2 regions of the Streptomyces sp. NPDC043738 genome follow, and region 1 is predicted to be linked to the other one. Evidence: riboswitches for the same ligand, from Rfam matches in the RefSeq annotation. Region 1 holds a riboswitch; the other holds the start of a gene.
The links. Region 1 has a riboswitch for glycine ahead of gcvT (glycine cleavage system aminomethyltransferase GcvT). Riboswitches for the same ligand answer to the same signal wherever they lie in the genome.
Positions count from the first base shown of each region.

Region 1 (7,227 bases):
GAAGGCCGCGAAGTCCAGCTGGCGCGGGTAGGCGGACCAGCCGGCCACGATCAGCTTGGGGCGGTGCTCCTTGGCGAGGCGCTCGACCTCCTCCATGTCGACCAGGTTGGTCTTCTCGTCGACGTGGTACGGCACGACGTTGTACAGCTTGCCGCTGAAGTTGATCTTCATGCCGTGGGTGAGGTGGCCGCCGTGGGCGAGGTTGAGGCCCAGGATGGTGTCGCCCGGCTTGATGAGGGCGAACATGGCGGCGGCGTTGGCCTGTGCGCCGGAGTGCGGCTGGACGTTGGCGGCCTCGGCGCCGAAGAGGGCCTTGATGCGGTCGATCGCGATCTGCTCGACCACGTCGACGTGCTCGCAGCCGCCGTAGTAGCGGCGGCCGGGGTAGCCCTCGGCGTACTTGTTGGTGAGGACGGAGCCCTGGGCCTCCATGACGGCGACGGGGGCGAAGTTCTCCGACGCGATCATTTCGAGGGTGGACTGCTGGCGGTGCAGCTCGGCGTCGACGGCGGCGGCGACGTCGGGGTCGAGCTCGTGCAGGGAGCTGTTGAGAAGCGACATGAGTCTTCCTGGGGAGAGGGGTCCGGGATCAGCCGGCGGCGAAGGCGGTGTACTCGTCGGCCGAGAGCAGGTCCTCCGGCTCGCCGCTGACCTTCACCTTGAACAGCCAACCGCCCTCGAACGGGGCGGAGTTCACCAGCGAGGGGTCGCCGACGACATCCTCGTTGACCTCGACGATCTCGCCGTCCACGGGCGAGTAGAGATCGCTGACGGACTTGGTCGACTCCAGCTCACCGCAGGACTCGCCCGCCGTGACCGTCGAGCCGACCGCGGGAAGCTCCACGAAGACCACGTCGCCGAGCGCGTTGGCCGCGTGCTCGGTGATACCGACCGTCGAGACGCCCTCCACGGCGTCCGTCAGCCACTCGTGCTCCTTGCTGTAGCGCAGCTGCTGGGGGTTGCTCATGGCTCGATTCTCCTGTACGCGAGGGTGTGATCGTGCATGGGGGCGCCTCCCCGGGCGAAGTCCGGGGGAGGGTCTTGCACAGTGAGACACGCGGGCGCGCGCCACTGCCGGGGATGCCGGGGGTGAACCGCTACTTCTGCCGCTTGTAGAAGGGCAGCGCGGTGACCTCGTACGGCTCATGGCTTCCACGGATGTCCACGCAGACACCCTCGGTGCCCGGTGTGGCGTAGGCGGCGTCGACGTAGGCGATGGCGATCGGCTTGCCGAGGGTGGGGGAGGGGGCCCCGGAGGTGACCTCGCCGATGACCGTGCCGTCGGCCGTGACGACCGGGTATCCGGCGCGCGGAACCCGGCGGCCCTCGGCGATCAGGCCGACCAGCTTGCGCGGCGGGTCGGTCTCGGCGCGCTCGGCGGCCGCCGCCAGCGCGGCGCGGCCCACGAAGTCGCCGTTGTTGGTGGTCTTCTCGAACTTCACGACCCGGCCCAGGCCCGCGTCGAACGGCGTGGTGGCGGTGGTCAGCTCGTGCCCGTACAGCGGCATGCCCGCCTCCAGGCGCAGCGTGTCGCGGCAGGACAGACCGCAGGGCACCAGGCCGGCGTCCTTGCCGGCCGCGGCCAGCGCCTCCCACAGGGCCACCGCGTCCGCCGGCCGCACGAACAGCTCGAAGCCGTCCTCGCCGGTGTATCCCGTACGGGCGATCAGCGCGTCGACGCCGGCGACCGTGCCGGGCAGACCGGCGTAGTACTTCAGTCCGTCCAGATCGGCGTCGGTCAGCGACTTGAGGATCCCCGGGGACTCCGGTCCCTGCACGGCGAGCAGCGCGTAGGCGTCCCGGTCGTCGCGGATCGCGGCGTCGAAGCCGCCCGCTCGCGCACTCAGCGCGTCCAGCACCACCTGGGCGTTGGAGGCGTTGGCGACGACCATGTACTCCTGGTCGGCGAGCCGGTAGACGATCAGGTCGTCCAGGATGCCGCCGCCGTCCTCGCAGATCATGGTGTAGCGGGCGCGGCCGGTACTGACGCCGCCGATGTTGCCGACCAGCGCGTAGTCCAGGAGGTCGGCGGCCTGCGGGCCGGTGACGGTGATCTCACCCATGTGGGAGAGGTCGAAGAGACCGGCGCGGGTGCGGACGGCGACGTGTTCGTCGCGCTCACTGCCGTAGCGCAGCGGCATGTCCCAGCCGGCGAAGTCGGTCATGGTCGCGCCGAGCGCGCGGTGGGTGGCGTCCAGCGCGGTGCGGCGGGGGGCATCTGTCATGGTTCTGGGCTCCCAGGCATGGGTGACAAGACGTTCTCCCCATCTGTCATCGGAACCTGAGAGGTTCACCGGGATCCCGCGAACGGACCCGGTTTGCACCTTGGGTGGAGCCGCCCCGTGCAACCGGGCAGTGGCTCGCTTTTCAGATCTGCCTCGCCCGCGCGGTATAGGGGCCTGAGAGATTCAAGGGAGGACTTGCTCCTTCGGCGCCCCGCCGTGGCGGCCGGGGACTCTCCCGCGCGGATTCAAGCGGCCGGTATGGAGTTGGCGGTGCACGGATGAGCTTCGGACGTGCACGTGGCGGCCACATCATTACACGGGAACGCCGGATCGAGGAGCCCCGGTCGCCGCCCCGTCCAGGACCGGGCCCGCCACGCCGACAGATCGGACAATCGCCTTGATGGGCATTACCTTTTCTTGACACTCTGCGGGTAAGGGACGGACTCGGACCGGAACTGGACGGGGAGGGCGATCACGGTGCAGAGGGAAGCGGCATTCGCGGCCACTTCAGGGGTCGTGCCCCCGGGCGCGCCGGTGGCGGCACCCGCCGCCGGGCCCCCGGCCCGGCGCGCGGCGCGGTCCGTCGTCCGGCCGGGGCGCGGTACTCGGGTGAGGGACCTGCGCGGCCGGAAGCGCGCCCGCGGCACTGCGGAGCTGCGGTTCGCCGCCGGTGACCTGGTGGTGGTCTCCGGGCTGCCGGGCAGCGGAAAGAGCACTCTGATGCACCGGGTGGTGCCGTCGTCGGACGGCCGCGGCCCCGTGGTGCACCGCATCGATTCGCAGGACGTCCGCGAGCGCTGGGGGCGCGGCAGGCTGCGCCGGCTGCCGTACGGGCTGTACCGCCCGCTGGTGCGGGCCGCGCACTATCTCGCGCTGGGCCGTGCGCTCGCGTCGGGGGACAGCGTGGTGGTGCACGACTGCGGAACGCTGGCCTGGGTGCGCCGCTGGGTCGCCCGGTCGGCGGCGCGCGGCGGGCGCGGGCTGCATCTGGTGCTGCTCGACGTGCCGCCGGAGGTGGCGCGGTCCGGCCAGGAGGCGCGCGGGCGCGGGGTGTCGGGGTACGCCTTCGCGCGGCACCGCAGGGCGGTGGGCCGGCTGGTCGCCGCGGCGGAGACGGCCGGGCCGCCGAAGGGGTTCAGCTCGGTGGTCCTGCTGGACCGGCGGGCGGCGAGCGCACTGAAGACGGTCGCCTTCCACTGAGCGGACTGCGGATTCCGGGTGTGCCGTACCCCGCCCCCGTATGAACCGCCTGCGGGTTTTCTCGTCTAGGGTCGTTGGGCGATTGGCGTGGTCGGAACGGGTGGGTACAGATGAGTCTTCCGGAGCAGGGGATACCGCAGCTGGCGTGGCCGGCGAACGAGCTCGAGGAGGTGCTCGCCGCGTCGGTCGGGCATCCGGGCGCCGGCGGCCGGATCGTCGAGGTCCTGGGGCGCAGCCGGGTGTGGGTGCCGCTGCCCAACGGCGGGGGCCCGGAGAGCGCGGGCCCGGGTGCCCGCGGCCTGGACCTGCCCACCGTCGAGATCGGCGGGGTGGCCCATGTCCCGGTCTACAGCTCCGAGCAGGAGTTCCTGCGGGTGGTCGGCTCGCACATGTCCTTCACCGTCGCCCCGGCCGGGGAGTTCGCCCGCGGGCTGCCGCCGAGGATCGGGATCGCGGTCAACCCGGACGGCACGGTCGGGGTCCCGCTGCCGCCGCCCGCGGTGGCCGAGCTGTGCCGGCAGGGCCGCCACGGGGTCGAGGGGCTGCCCAGCGGCGGGCGGGTGCGGCTCTTCGAGCCGGACTGGCAGGAGGAGCCGGTGGACTTCCTGGCCGGCGCCGGGCTGGAGTTCTCCGGTGCCGGAATTGTCCTGACTGCCCGGCGTGCCCTGGCTAGTGTCGAGGGCGACACGCCCACACTGTTCGTCGGTGTTCAGCTCGCCGTGGACCCTGCCGCGCTGCACGACGGCACCGCCCGCGAGACGGTCCTGGCGGCCCTGGGACGTGCGCTCGGCGCGGTCCCGGTGCCCTGGCCGGTGCAGTTGGTGATGCTCGATCTCGCCCACGGCGACCCGGTCGCCGACTGGATGCTGGAGCGCGTGCGGCCCTTCTACTCTCGCGACCACTCGTAAGCTGGTTGGATGACGCGCGGGCGCACCCACACGTGCCCTGCCGAGATGAAGGGACGGACCACGTGAGCGCGGGTGCGCATCAGGGGCCGGCGGCGGCCGGAGCGCTGGAGCAGCTGCTCCAGCAGGTCTCGCCCGGCCGTTACGACGCCTATGAGGCGCTGCTGCAGGCGCTCGCCGCGGGCCAGGTCTGGATGCTGCTGTGGCACGGCCGGGCCGGCTCCCCCGACGCGCAGTACGGAAACATGGAGGTCGACGGCCTCGGCTACGCGCCGTGCGTGACCTCCGCGCCCGAACTCGCCGCCTCCGGCTGGAACCGCGACCACGAGGTCGTCGGCGGCCTGGAGATCGCCGGCGCGCTCTTCCCGGACCGCTGGGGCCTGTGGCTGAACCCGCACGCCCCCGGTGGCGGTGTCGGCATCCCCTGGCTGGACCTGCGCCGCATCGCCGGCGGCCTCGACCGGCTGCCGGCCGGCCCGCTGCGGATCTCCGAGCCGGTCATCGACATCCCGCAGTTCTACGCCCTGCTGGCCCAGAACGCCCACCGCACCCCCGCCGTGCGGTCGTTGCGCCGGGCCTGGGTGCAGCCCGCGCTCGGTGCCCCGTATCTGGCGGTCGGGCTGGATCTGTACGACACCGGCCAACAAGCGGTGGATTCGGCCCGGTTGATGATCCAGCAGTCGATCGGTGCGGTTCCGGACGGACTGCCGGTCTCCACGGTCGCGATGAACGACGACTACGACCCGGTCGCGATGTGGATGCGGGCCTGTGCGCGGCCGTTCTTCGACCGGGACGGCTACGTTCAGCCGCAGGGTCAGCCGGCCCCCGCGCCCTCGTACGGCTACGGCTACCCGCGCCCTTACTGACCCACCCGCCGGCCGCCCGGCCGGAGTTCCTCGGCGATGCCCTCCGGTGACGGAGAGTGTCGTCGAGGTGTCGGTTCCGGGGTGAATTCGCCCCGTATTCCTCACGGTTGAGGTCCGCTCCCGTGGACATTCGCTCCGCTCAGCCCGAACGTGCGTCCGTATAACGGAAAGCCGTGGAGCACATCACAGTTGCGCATCCTTTCCCGGTCAGGGCTGGTGACTGATCGCGAAGGGGATGAAGACTCCGGAAACACCGAGGGCCTCGGTCCTTTGTACGAGCGTCATCGAGCGTCATCCCGTAGGGCGTCGCGTGAATCTCCGACTTCCACTGTGTGAAGTTCCGCGATGCCCGCAGTACTTGCACCGAATTGCACCAGTGATGTGAATCAGGCCGCTTTTGCGGCGGGCAGGGGCCGGCCACCGCCGGCCGAGAGGGGTCAAGGGCACCGTGACCGCACCGATCGAGACCACCGGGGCGGCTGCCGAAGCGCAGCCGGAAGCGGTGCTGAAAGGCGTGGAGGGCAAGCGCATCGAAGGGCGCTCGCTCGGCCAGATCGCATGGCTGCGCTTCCGGCGGGACAAGGTCGCGGTGGCGGGTGCCATCGTTGTCATCCTGCTCGTCGTCCTCGCCGCGCTCTCCCGCCCCCTCCAGGCCCTGCTCGGCCTGGACCCCAACACCCCCAACCAGTCGCTGATCGACCCCAACACCACGCTTCCCAAGGGGGACTTCGGCGGGATGAGCGGGGACCACCCGCTCGGCGTGGACCCGAAGTTCGGCCGCGATCTGCTCGCCCGGATCCTGGAGGGCTCCTGGGTGTCGCTGATCGTGGCGTTCGGCGCGACGCTGCTGTCGGTCGCCATCGGCACCGTGCTGGGTGTGGTCGCCGGCTTCTACCGCGGACGGGTGGACGCCTTCATCAGCCGGATGATGGACGTCTTCCTGGCCTTCCCGCTGCTGCTGTTCGCCATCGCGATCTCCGCCTCGCTGCAGGGCGGCGCCTTCGGCCTGGACGGCCTGCCGCTGCACATCTCGGTGCTGATCTTCGTGATCGGCTTCTTCAACTGGCCGTACATGGGCCGCATCGTGCGTGCGCAGACGCTGTCGCTGCGCGAGCGTGAATTCGTCGACGCCGCCCGCGGCATGGGTGCGCGCGGGCCGTTCATCCTCTTCCGTGAGCTGCTGCCCAACCTGGTGGGTCCGGTCATCGTCTACTCGACGCTGCTGATCCCCTCCAACATCCTCTTCGAGGCGGCCCTGAGCTTCCTGGGCGTCGGTATCCAGCCGCCCCAGGCGTCCTGGGGCGGCATGCTCAACCAGGCCGTCAAGTACTACGAGGTCGACCCCCAGTACATGATCGTCCCCGGCCTCGCGATCTTCGTCACCGTGCTCGCGTTCAACCTGCTCGGTGACGGCCTGAGGGACGCGCTGGACCCGCGCAGCCGCTGACGGCCCGCCGGGCGCCGGCGCCCACAAATCTCCACCGCCAGTGAAGTTTTGACGTGTGAAGTTTCTCGACGAACGAAGGGGACACGGACCATCATGCGAAGGTCAGTTCCGGTCGCGGCGATAGCGGCCATCACCAGTGCGGGCCTTTTGCTGGCCGGCTGCAGCGGGGGCAAGGGCTCCTCGGACGGCTCGGCCGAGGCGAACGCCGCCACCAAGGGCGTCGTCAACGCCTCGGACGCGAAGGGCGGCACCGTCAACTACGCGATGAGCGACGCCCCCGAGTCGTTCGACCCGGGCAACACGTACTACGCCTTCATCTACAACTTCAGCCGGCTCTACGCGCGCCCGCTGACCACCTTCAAGCCGGGCCCCGGCACGAAGGGCAACGAACTGGTCCCGGACCTCGCCGAGGAGATGGGCAAGCCCAGCGACGGCGGCCGGACCTGGACGTACAAGATCCGCAAGGGCGTGAAGTACGAGGACGGCTCCGCGGTCACCGCGCAGGACGTCAAGTACGCGGTCGAGCGCTCCAACTTCGCGCGCGACACCCTCTCGCTGGGCCCGAACTACTTCCAGCAGTTCCT
Region 1 covers NZ_JBWKCJ010000005.1:240,857-248,083, reverse strand. The annotation lists gene glyA (serine hydroxymethyltransferase) at 1-561, opposite strand, end outside; gene gcvH (glycine cleavage system protein GcvH) at 590-967, opposite strand; gene gcvT (glycine cleavage system aminomethyltransferase GcvT) at 1,098-2,225, opposite strand; glycine riboswitch at 2,259-2,377, opposite strand; glycine riboswitch at 2,378-2,473, opposite strand; gene AC0680_RS10215 (AAA family ATPase) at 2,697-3,425, shown strand; gene AC0680_RS10210 (enhanced serine sensitivity protein SseB) at 3,536-4,333, shown strand; gene AC0680_RS10205 (enhanced serine sensitivity protein SseB C-terminal domain-containing protein) at 4,396-5,196, shown strand; gene AC0680_RS10200 (ABC transporter permease) at 5,645-6,643, shown strand; gene AC0680_RS10195 (ABC transporter substrate-binding protein) at 6,737-7,227, shown strand, end outside.

Region 2 (7,227 bases), on a different contig from region 1:
TTGCACCCCTTCGGCGGCACCGTAATCCACAGACCAGGGCTCATGCGGAGGCCACCGCGAGAGAGCTGGCGACGCTCTCCGTACGGCTCCATGCGGCGCTGGTGCAGAGCGCTCTTCGCGTCCGGTTGCCATGAGCAAAAGAGTGCTCGACTACCCAAACCTGCCGGGCACGTCCTAGGGTTGCTGTGTGAACGAGCTCGACGTCGTGGGTGTCCGGGTGGAAATGCCTTCCAGCCAACCGATCGTGCTCCTGCGGGAGGTGGGAGGCGACCGTTACTTGCCCATTTGGATCGGGCCAGGGGAGGCCACCGCCATCGCCTTCGCCCAGCAGGGCATGGTCCCTGCCAGGCCGCTGACGCACGACCTTTTCAAGGACGTGCTCGAAGCGGTGGGCCAGGAGCTGACCCAGGTCCGGATCACGGACCTGCGCGAGGGGGTTTTCTATGCCGAACTGGTCTTCGCCAGCGGGGTCGAGGTCAGTGCCCGCCCGTCCGACGCCATAGCGCTGGCACTGCGCACCGGAACGCCGATCTTCGGCACGGACGGTGTGCTGGACGACGCGGGGATCGCCATCCCGGACGAGCAGGAGGACGAGGTGGAGAAGTTCCGCGAGTTCCTCGACCAGATCTCGCCCGAGGACTTCGGCACCAACAGCCAGTGACGCCGGCCGGGTGAAGGGGCTGATTCCGGCCAAACTATTTAGCCATTCCCCGCGCGAGGTCACGAGAAACCACTCGTAGGGTGATTATCACTCGGCGTGGCGAGCGCGGCGATCGTTGACGCACCCCGAGTGACTGCATACCGTCGATATGGCAGGTCCCGTCCGGGACGTGGAGGACGGAGGGCGGCGTGGCAATCACCGGCGACGGTATGGCGGCGGAAGGGGCGTTGCCGCTCCACTCGGGCGCGGCCGCGAACCATGCCCCGGCACCGGCCGCGGCGGTGTCGGGGGACTGCGAGGCGCAGAACATCGGCTATCGCGGCCCGACCGCATGTGCGGCAGCGGGCATCACCTACCGGCAGCTCGACTACTGGGCGCGTACGGGCCTGGTGGAGCCGAGCATCCGGCCCGCGTACGGCTCCGGCACCCAGCGGCTCTACAGCTTCCGGGACGTCGTCGTCCTGAAGATCGTCAAGCGGCTGCTGGACACCGGGGTGTCGCTGCAGAACATCCGCACCGCCGTGCAGCACCTGCGCGCGCGGGGGCTGGCGGATCTGACGCGGATGACGCTGATGAGCGATGGCGCGACGGTCTACGAGTGCACCTCGCCCGATCAGGTCGTCGATCTGCTCCAGGGCGGCCAGGGCGTCTTCGGCATCGCGGTGGGCGTGGTGTGGCGGGACGTGGAGGGTGCGCTGTCACAGCTCCACGGAGAGCGCGTGGACACCGGCGAGACGCTGATGGGGAAGAACCCGCACGACGAGCTGGCGCGGCGGCGCAACAGGGCCGGCTGAGCCCCGTCCGGCGGCCCCGGCCCGGCATCGGGTCGATTGTCAGTGCCATGCGGCAGCATCGGACGTGTGAGACCCGCGCCGACGATTCTGCATCTGGACATGGATGCGTTCTACGCGGCCGCCGAGCAGGCGGCCAAGCCCAGCCTGCGCGGTAAGCCCGTGGTGGTCGGCGGGATCGGGCCGCGGGGTGTGGTCGCCACGGCGTCGTACGAGGCCCGGATCTTCGGGGTCCGCTCCGCGATGCCCACGGCCCAGGCGCGCCGGCTGTGCCCCAACGCCGCCTATCTCAGCCCTCGCTTCGGCCTGTACCGCCAGGTGAGTGACACGGTGATGGAGCTGCTGCACGAGCTGTCACCGCTCGTCGAGCCGCTGAGCCTGGACGAGGCGTTCGTGGACCTGGAAGCGGGCGGGGTGCCGGCCGAGGCGGCCGCCGTACGCGAAGTGGGGGAGCGGCTGCGGCGCGACATCCGGACCGCGACGGGGCTGACCGGTTCGGTGGGGCTCGCGGGCGCCAAGATGCTGGCGAAGATCGCGTCCGAGGCGGCGAAGCCGGACGGCCTGGTCGTCATCGAGCCCGGTACGGAGCGGGAGCTGCTGGGCCCCATGACGGTGCGGACGCTGCCCGGGGTGGGGCCCGCGACGGCTGAGACGCTGCGGCGGGCCGGGATCCACACCGTCGCGGAGACCGCCGAGGCCGGCGAGGCGGAGCTGGTGCGGCTCCTGGGCAAGGCGCACGGCGCGGGGCTGTACGCGATGGCGCTGGGCCAGGACGACCGCCCCGTGGTGGCCGAGCGGGACGCCAAGTCCATTTCCGTCGAGGACACCTTCGAGGTCGATCTGACCGACCGGACGCGGGTGCGGACCGAGATGCTGCGGCTGGCCGACCGCTGCGTCCAGCGGCTGCGGGCGGCCGGGCGCTCCGGACGCACGGTGGTGATCAAGGTGCGGAACTACGACTTCTCGACGCTGACCCGCTCCGAGACGCTCCGCGGGCCCACCGACGACCCCTCGGTCGTACGGGAGGCCGCGGTGCGGCTGCTGGAGACCGTGGACACCACCGGCGGGGTGCGGCTGCTGGGCGTGGGGGTCAGCGGGCTGGCCGACTTCACCCAGGAGGATCTGTTCGCCCAGCTGGCGACGGAGCGGGAGGCCGGGGAGCTGGCGAGGGCGGCCGCGGAGCCGGGTGGGGAGGAGTCCGGTGGAGGGGAGCCGGAGGAGGAGCGGCCGAGGCGCTGGCATCCGGGGCTGGACGTGGTGCACGACGAGTTCGGCGCCGGATGGGTGCAGGGAAGCGGCGTGGGGAGGGTGACCGTGCGCTTCGAGACGCCGTGGTCCGCACCGGGGAGGGTGCGGACCTTTGCCGTCGAGGACCCGGCGCTGCGGCCGGGTGAGCCCTTGCCGCTCGTGGGCGGCGGGCCGGAAGGAGGTCAGTCCTCCGAGCCGGCGATCTTGCCGAAGTCCTTGTCCGGGCCGTCGGAGCCGTCTTCCTTGCCGGGGGACGCCGGACCGGGTTCCGGTGAGGAGATATCCAGCCGGTAGTGGTGGTAGAGCTGGAGCTCCTGCTCAGGGGAGAGGTGGCGGCCCACGCCGAAGTCCGGGGCGTCCTTGATCAGCTTGCGGTCGTAGGGGATGTGCAGGCCCTCACCGACCATCTTGCTGGGTTCAAGGGGGACGAACGCATCCCGGCTGAAGAGTCCGGTGCGCACGGCCGCCCACTCCGGTTCCCCCGTCGCGTCGTCGAGGTAGACCTCGTCGATCGTGCCTATTTTCGCGCCGTTCCGGTCGAACGCTTTGCGGCCGATCAGGCTCCGGGGATCGATATCGGTTTGCACAACCCCTCCAATTGGTCGCAACTGCCCTGTGACAACTACCAAACGGCACATTTCATGCCCCGGCCACTCGAAGGATCCTTCGAGTGGCGCGCTGGTAGGCTGGCCAATGGCCGCAGAACCCATGCGGGAGAGTCCTTTGTCGTTCGCGACCAGGGCGCCGAAGGAGCAAATCCTCCCCGGAATCTCTCAGGCACACGTACCGCATGGACGAGGTCACTCTGGAAAGCAGGGCGGGCCACGGACGAGCACAGCGCCGGAACCCCTCCTCACCGACGGTGAAAGCCGGGCCGCCTCGCGCGGGCCGGTGAAGCTCTCAGGTTGAGATGACAGAGGGGGAGGCCGTCCGGGCACCCGCGCCGTGGTGCCCCTCGTAGGTCGCATTGACCAGGAGGCCCCCGCAGATGACCACCACTCGCATCTCCCTGACCGAGCTCGAACAGGGCATTCCGTTCGAGCGCCGGCACATCGGCCCCGACCACGAGGCGCAGGCGAAGATGCTCGCGCACGTCGGCTTCGGGTCGCTGGACGAGCTCACGGCCACGGCCGTACCCGATGTGATCAAGAGCGCGGAGGCGCTCGGCCTGCCGCAGGGCCGCACCGAGGCCGAGGTCCTCCAGGAGCTGCGCGGCCTGGCGGAGCGCAACCAGGTGCTGGCCCCCATGATCGGCCTGGGCTACTACGGCACGTTCACCCCGCCGGTGATCCTGCGCAACGTCATGGAGAACCCGGCCTGGTACACGGCGTACACGCCCTACCAGCCGGAGATCTCGCAGGGCCGCCTGGAGGCGCTGCTGAACTTCCAGACCATGGTCGCGGAACTGACCGGACTGCCCACCTCCGGTGCCTCCCTCCTGGACGAGGGCACCGCCGCCGCCGAGGCGATGGCGCTCTCCCGCCGCGTCGGCAAGGTCAAGCAGGGCGTCTTCCTGGTCGATGCCGACTGCCTGCCGCAGACCGTCGCCGTGATCCAGACCCGCGCCGAGCCCACCGGCGTCGAGGTCGTCGTCGCGGACCTGTCCGACGGCATCCCCGCCGAGATCGCCGAGCGGGGCGTCTTCGGCGTGCTGCTGCAGTACCCCGGTGCCTCCGGCGCGGTGCGCGACCCCCGTGCCCTGATCGAGCAGGCCCACGGTCTCGGCGCGATCGTCACCGTGGCCGCCGATCTGCTCGCCCTGACGCTGCTGACCTCGCCCGGCGAGCTCGGCGCGGACATCGCGGTCGGCACCACCCAGCGCTTCGGCGTCCCGATGGGCTTCGGCGGGCCGCACGCCGGCTTCATGGCCGTGCGCGACCAGTTCGCCCGCAGCCTGCCCGGCCGCCTGGTGGGCGTCTCCGTCGACGCCGACGGCAACAAGGCCTACCGCCTCGCGCTGCAGACCCGCGAGCAGCACATCCGCCGCGAGAAGGCCACCAGCAACATCTGCACCGCGCAGGTGCTGCTCGCCGTCATGGCCGGGATGTACGCCGTCTACCACGGCCCCGAGGGCCTGCGGACCATCGCCCGGCGCACCCACCGCTACGCCGCCGTCCTCGCCGAGGGCCTGCGGGCGGGCGGTGTGGAGATCGTGCACGGTGCGTACTTCGACACCCTGACCGCGCGGGTGCCCGGCCGGGCCGCCGAGGTCGTCGCCGCCGCCCGCGAGGCCGGCGTCAACCTCCGCCAGGTCGACGCCGACCTGGTCGGCATCGCCTGCGACGAGACCACCGGACGCGCGCAGCTGGCCGGCGTCTGGGGCGCCTTCGGCGTGCAGGGCGACGTCGAGCAGCTGGACACGACGGCCGCTGAAGCGCTGCCGCGGGAGCTGCTGCGCACGGACGACTACCTCACCCACCCGGTCTTCCACCAGCACCGCTCCGAGACCGCGATGCTGCGCTACCTGCGCACCCTCGCCGACAAGGACTACGCGCTGGACCGCGGCATGATCCCGCTCGGCTCCTGCACGATGAAGCTGAACGCCACCACCGAGATGGAGCCGGTCACCTGGCCCGCGTTCGGCCAGCTGCACCCGTTCGCGCCGGCCGACCAGGCCCAGGGCTATCTGACGCTGATCCAGGAGCTGGAGGAGCGACTGGCCACGGTCACCGGCTACGACAAGGTCTCCATCCAGCCGAACGCCGGCTCGCAGGGCGAGCTGGCCGGCCTGCTGGCCGTACGCGCCTACCACCGCGCCAACGGGGACGAGCAGCGCACGGTCTGCCTGATCCCGTCCTCGGCGCACGGCACCAACGCCGCCAGCGCCGTCATGGCGGGCATGAAGGTCGTCGTCGTCAAGACCGGTGAGGACGGCGAGGTCGACACCGACGATCTGCACGCCAAGATCGACAAGCACCGTGACGAGCTCGCGGTCCTGATGGTCACCTACCCCTCCACGCACGGCGTCTTCGAGGAGCACATCACCCAGATCTGCGGCGCGGTGCACGACGCCGGCGGTCAGGTCTACGTCGACGGCGCCAACCTCAACGCGCTGGTCGGACTCGCCGAGCCCGGCAAGTTCGGCGGCGACGTCTCGCACCTGAACCTGCACAAGACCTTCTGCATCCCGCACGGCGGCGGCGGCCCCGGTGTCGGCCCGGTCGCCGTACGCGCCCACCTGGCGCCGTACCTGCCCAACCACCCGCTGCAGCCCACCGCGGGCCCCGAGACGGGCGTCGGGCCGATCTCCGCGGCTCCCTGGGGCTCGGCGGGCATCCTGCCGATCTCCTGGGCGTACGTCCGCCTCATGGGCGGCGAGGGCCTCAAGCGCGCCACCCAGGTCGCGGTCCTGAGCGCGAACTACATCGCCAAGCGCCTGGAGCCGCACTACCCGGTGCTCTACACCGGCCCCGGCGGCCTGGTGGCGCACGAGTGCATCATCGACGTCCGGCCGCTGACCAAGGCGACCGGCGTGAGCATCGACGATGTCGCCAAGCGGCTGATCGACTACGGCTTCCACGCACCGACGATGTCCTTCCCGGTGGCCGGCACGCTGATGATCGAGCCGACCGAGAGCGAGGACCTCGACGAGCTGGACCGGTTCTGCGACGCGATGATCGCCATCCGCGCGGAGATCGAGAAGGTCGGCTCGGGGGAGTGGGACAAGGACGACAACCCGCTGCGCAACGCCCCGCACACCGCGGCCGCGCTCGGCGGCGACTGGACCCACGCCTACAGCCGTGAGGAGGCCGTCTTCCCGGCGGGCGTCACGGCGGCGGAGAAGTACTGGCCGCCGGTGCGCCGTATCGACGGTGCCTTCGGCGACCGCAACCTCGTCTGCTCCTGCCCCCCGCTCGACGAGTACGACAACTGATCATCCGGCCCCATCAGGGCAACATCAAGGGCCCTCGGCAGATCTGCCGGGGGCCCTGTTGTACGTGCCGGGTGCTCGCGGGTCAGGCGGCTGCGGTGACCCGGGTGCGGTGCGGGGCGATGACCTGCCCGTCCGGCAGCAGCTCACCGGTGTCCTCGAAGAGCAGGACGCCGTTGCAGAGCAGGCTCCAGCCCTGCTCGGGGTGGTGCGCCACAAGGTGTGCGGCCTCCCGGTCGGTGGAGTCTGCTGACGGGCAAGGCGGTTGGTGCTGACACATGGAAGTTGTCTTTCGCTGCGGTGTGGTGAACGTCGTGCGGCTCGATGTGGTGGTCATGGCCGCTCCCCCGTTTCTTCGGTCGGTTCCAGTGTTGCCCTACGGACGGGATTCCGCAGGGATTTCGCAGCAGCGGTACTCACTCGGTATCGACGCGTCACCCGTGCGGGCGGTTGCTTCCAATTGCACTCGTCTCCAAGGGCGTTGGCAGTGGTATCGACGGACTAGCCCGCGCGGGTGAGCGCGGCAGCGCCCCGCGGCCGGAAGGGACGCGGGGCACGCTTTCGGTCGGCCGGCGTGCGCCGGGCGCGGATGGGCGGCCGGTGCGCCGGGTCAGGCGGGTTCGCGCAGCAGTGGGGCGGGTGTCAGACGGCGGGTG
Region 2 covers NZ_JBWKCJ010000036.1:63,771-70,997, reverse strand. The annotation lists gene ftsR (transcriptional regulator FtsR) at 1-134, shown strand, start outside; gene AC0680_RS33140 (bifunctional nuclease family protein) at 188-661, shown strand; gene AC0680_RS33135 (MerR family transcriptional regulator) at 850-1,455, shown strand; gene AC0680_RS33130 (DNA polymerase IV) at 1,522-2,994, shown strand; gene AC0680_RS33125 (PRC-barrel domain-containing protein) at 2,883-3,287, opposite strand; glycine riboswitch at 3,402-3,499, shown strand; gene gcvP (aminomethyl-transferring glycine dehydrogenase) at 3,689-6,574, shown strand; gene AC0680_RS33115 (DUF5999 family protein) at 6,657-6,851, opposite strand; gene AC0680_RS33110 (hypothetical protein) at 7,182-7,227, opposite strand, start outside.
Region 2: another riboswitch for glycine. It lies ahead of gcvP (aminomethyl-transferring glycine dehydrogenase); the one in region 1 lies ahead of gcvT (glycine cleavage system aminomethyltransferase GcvT).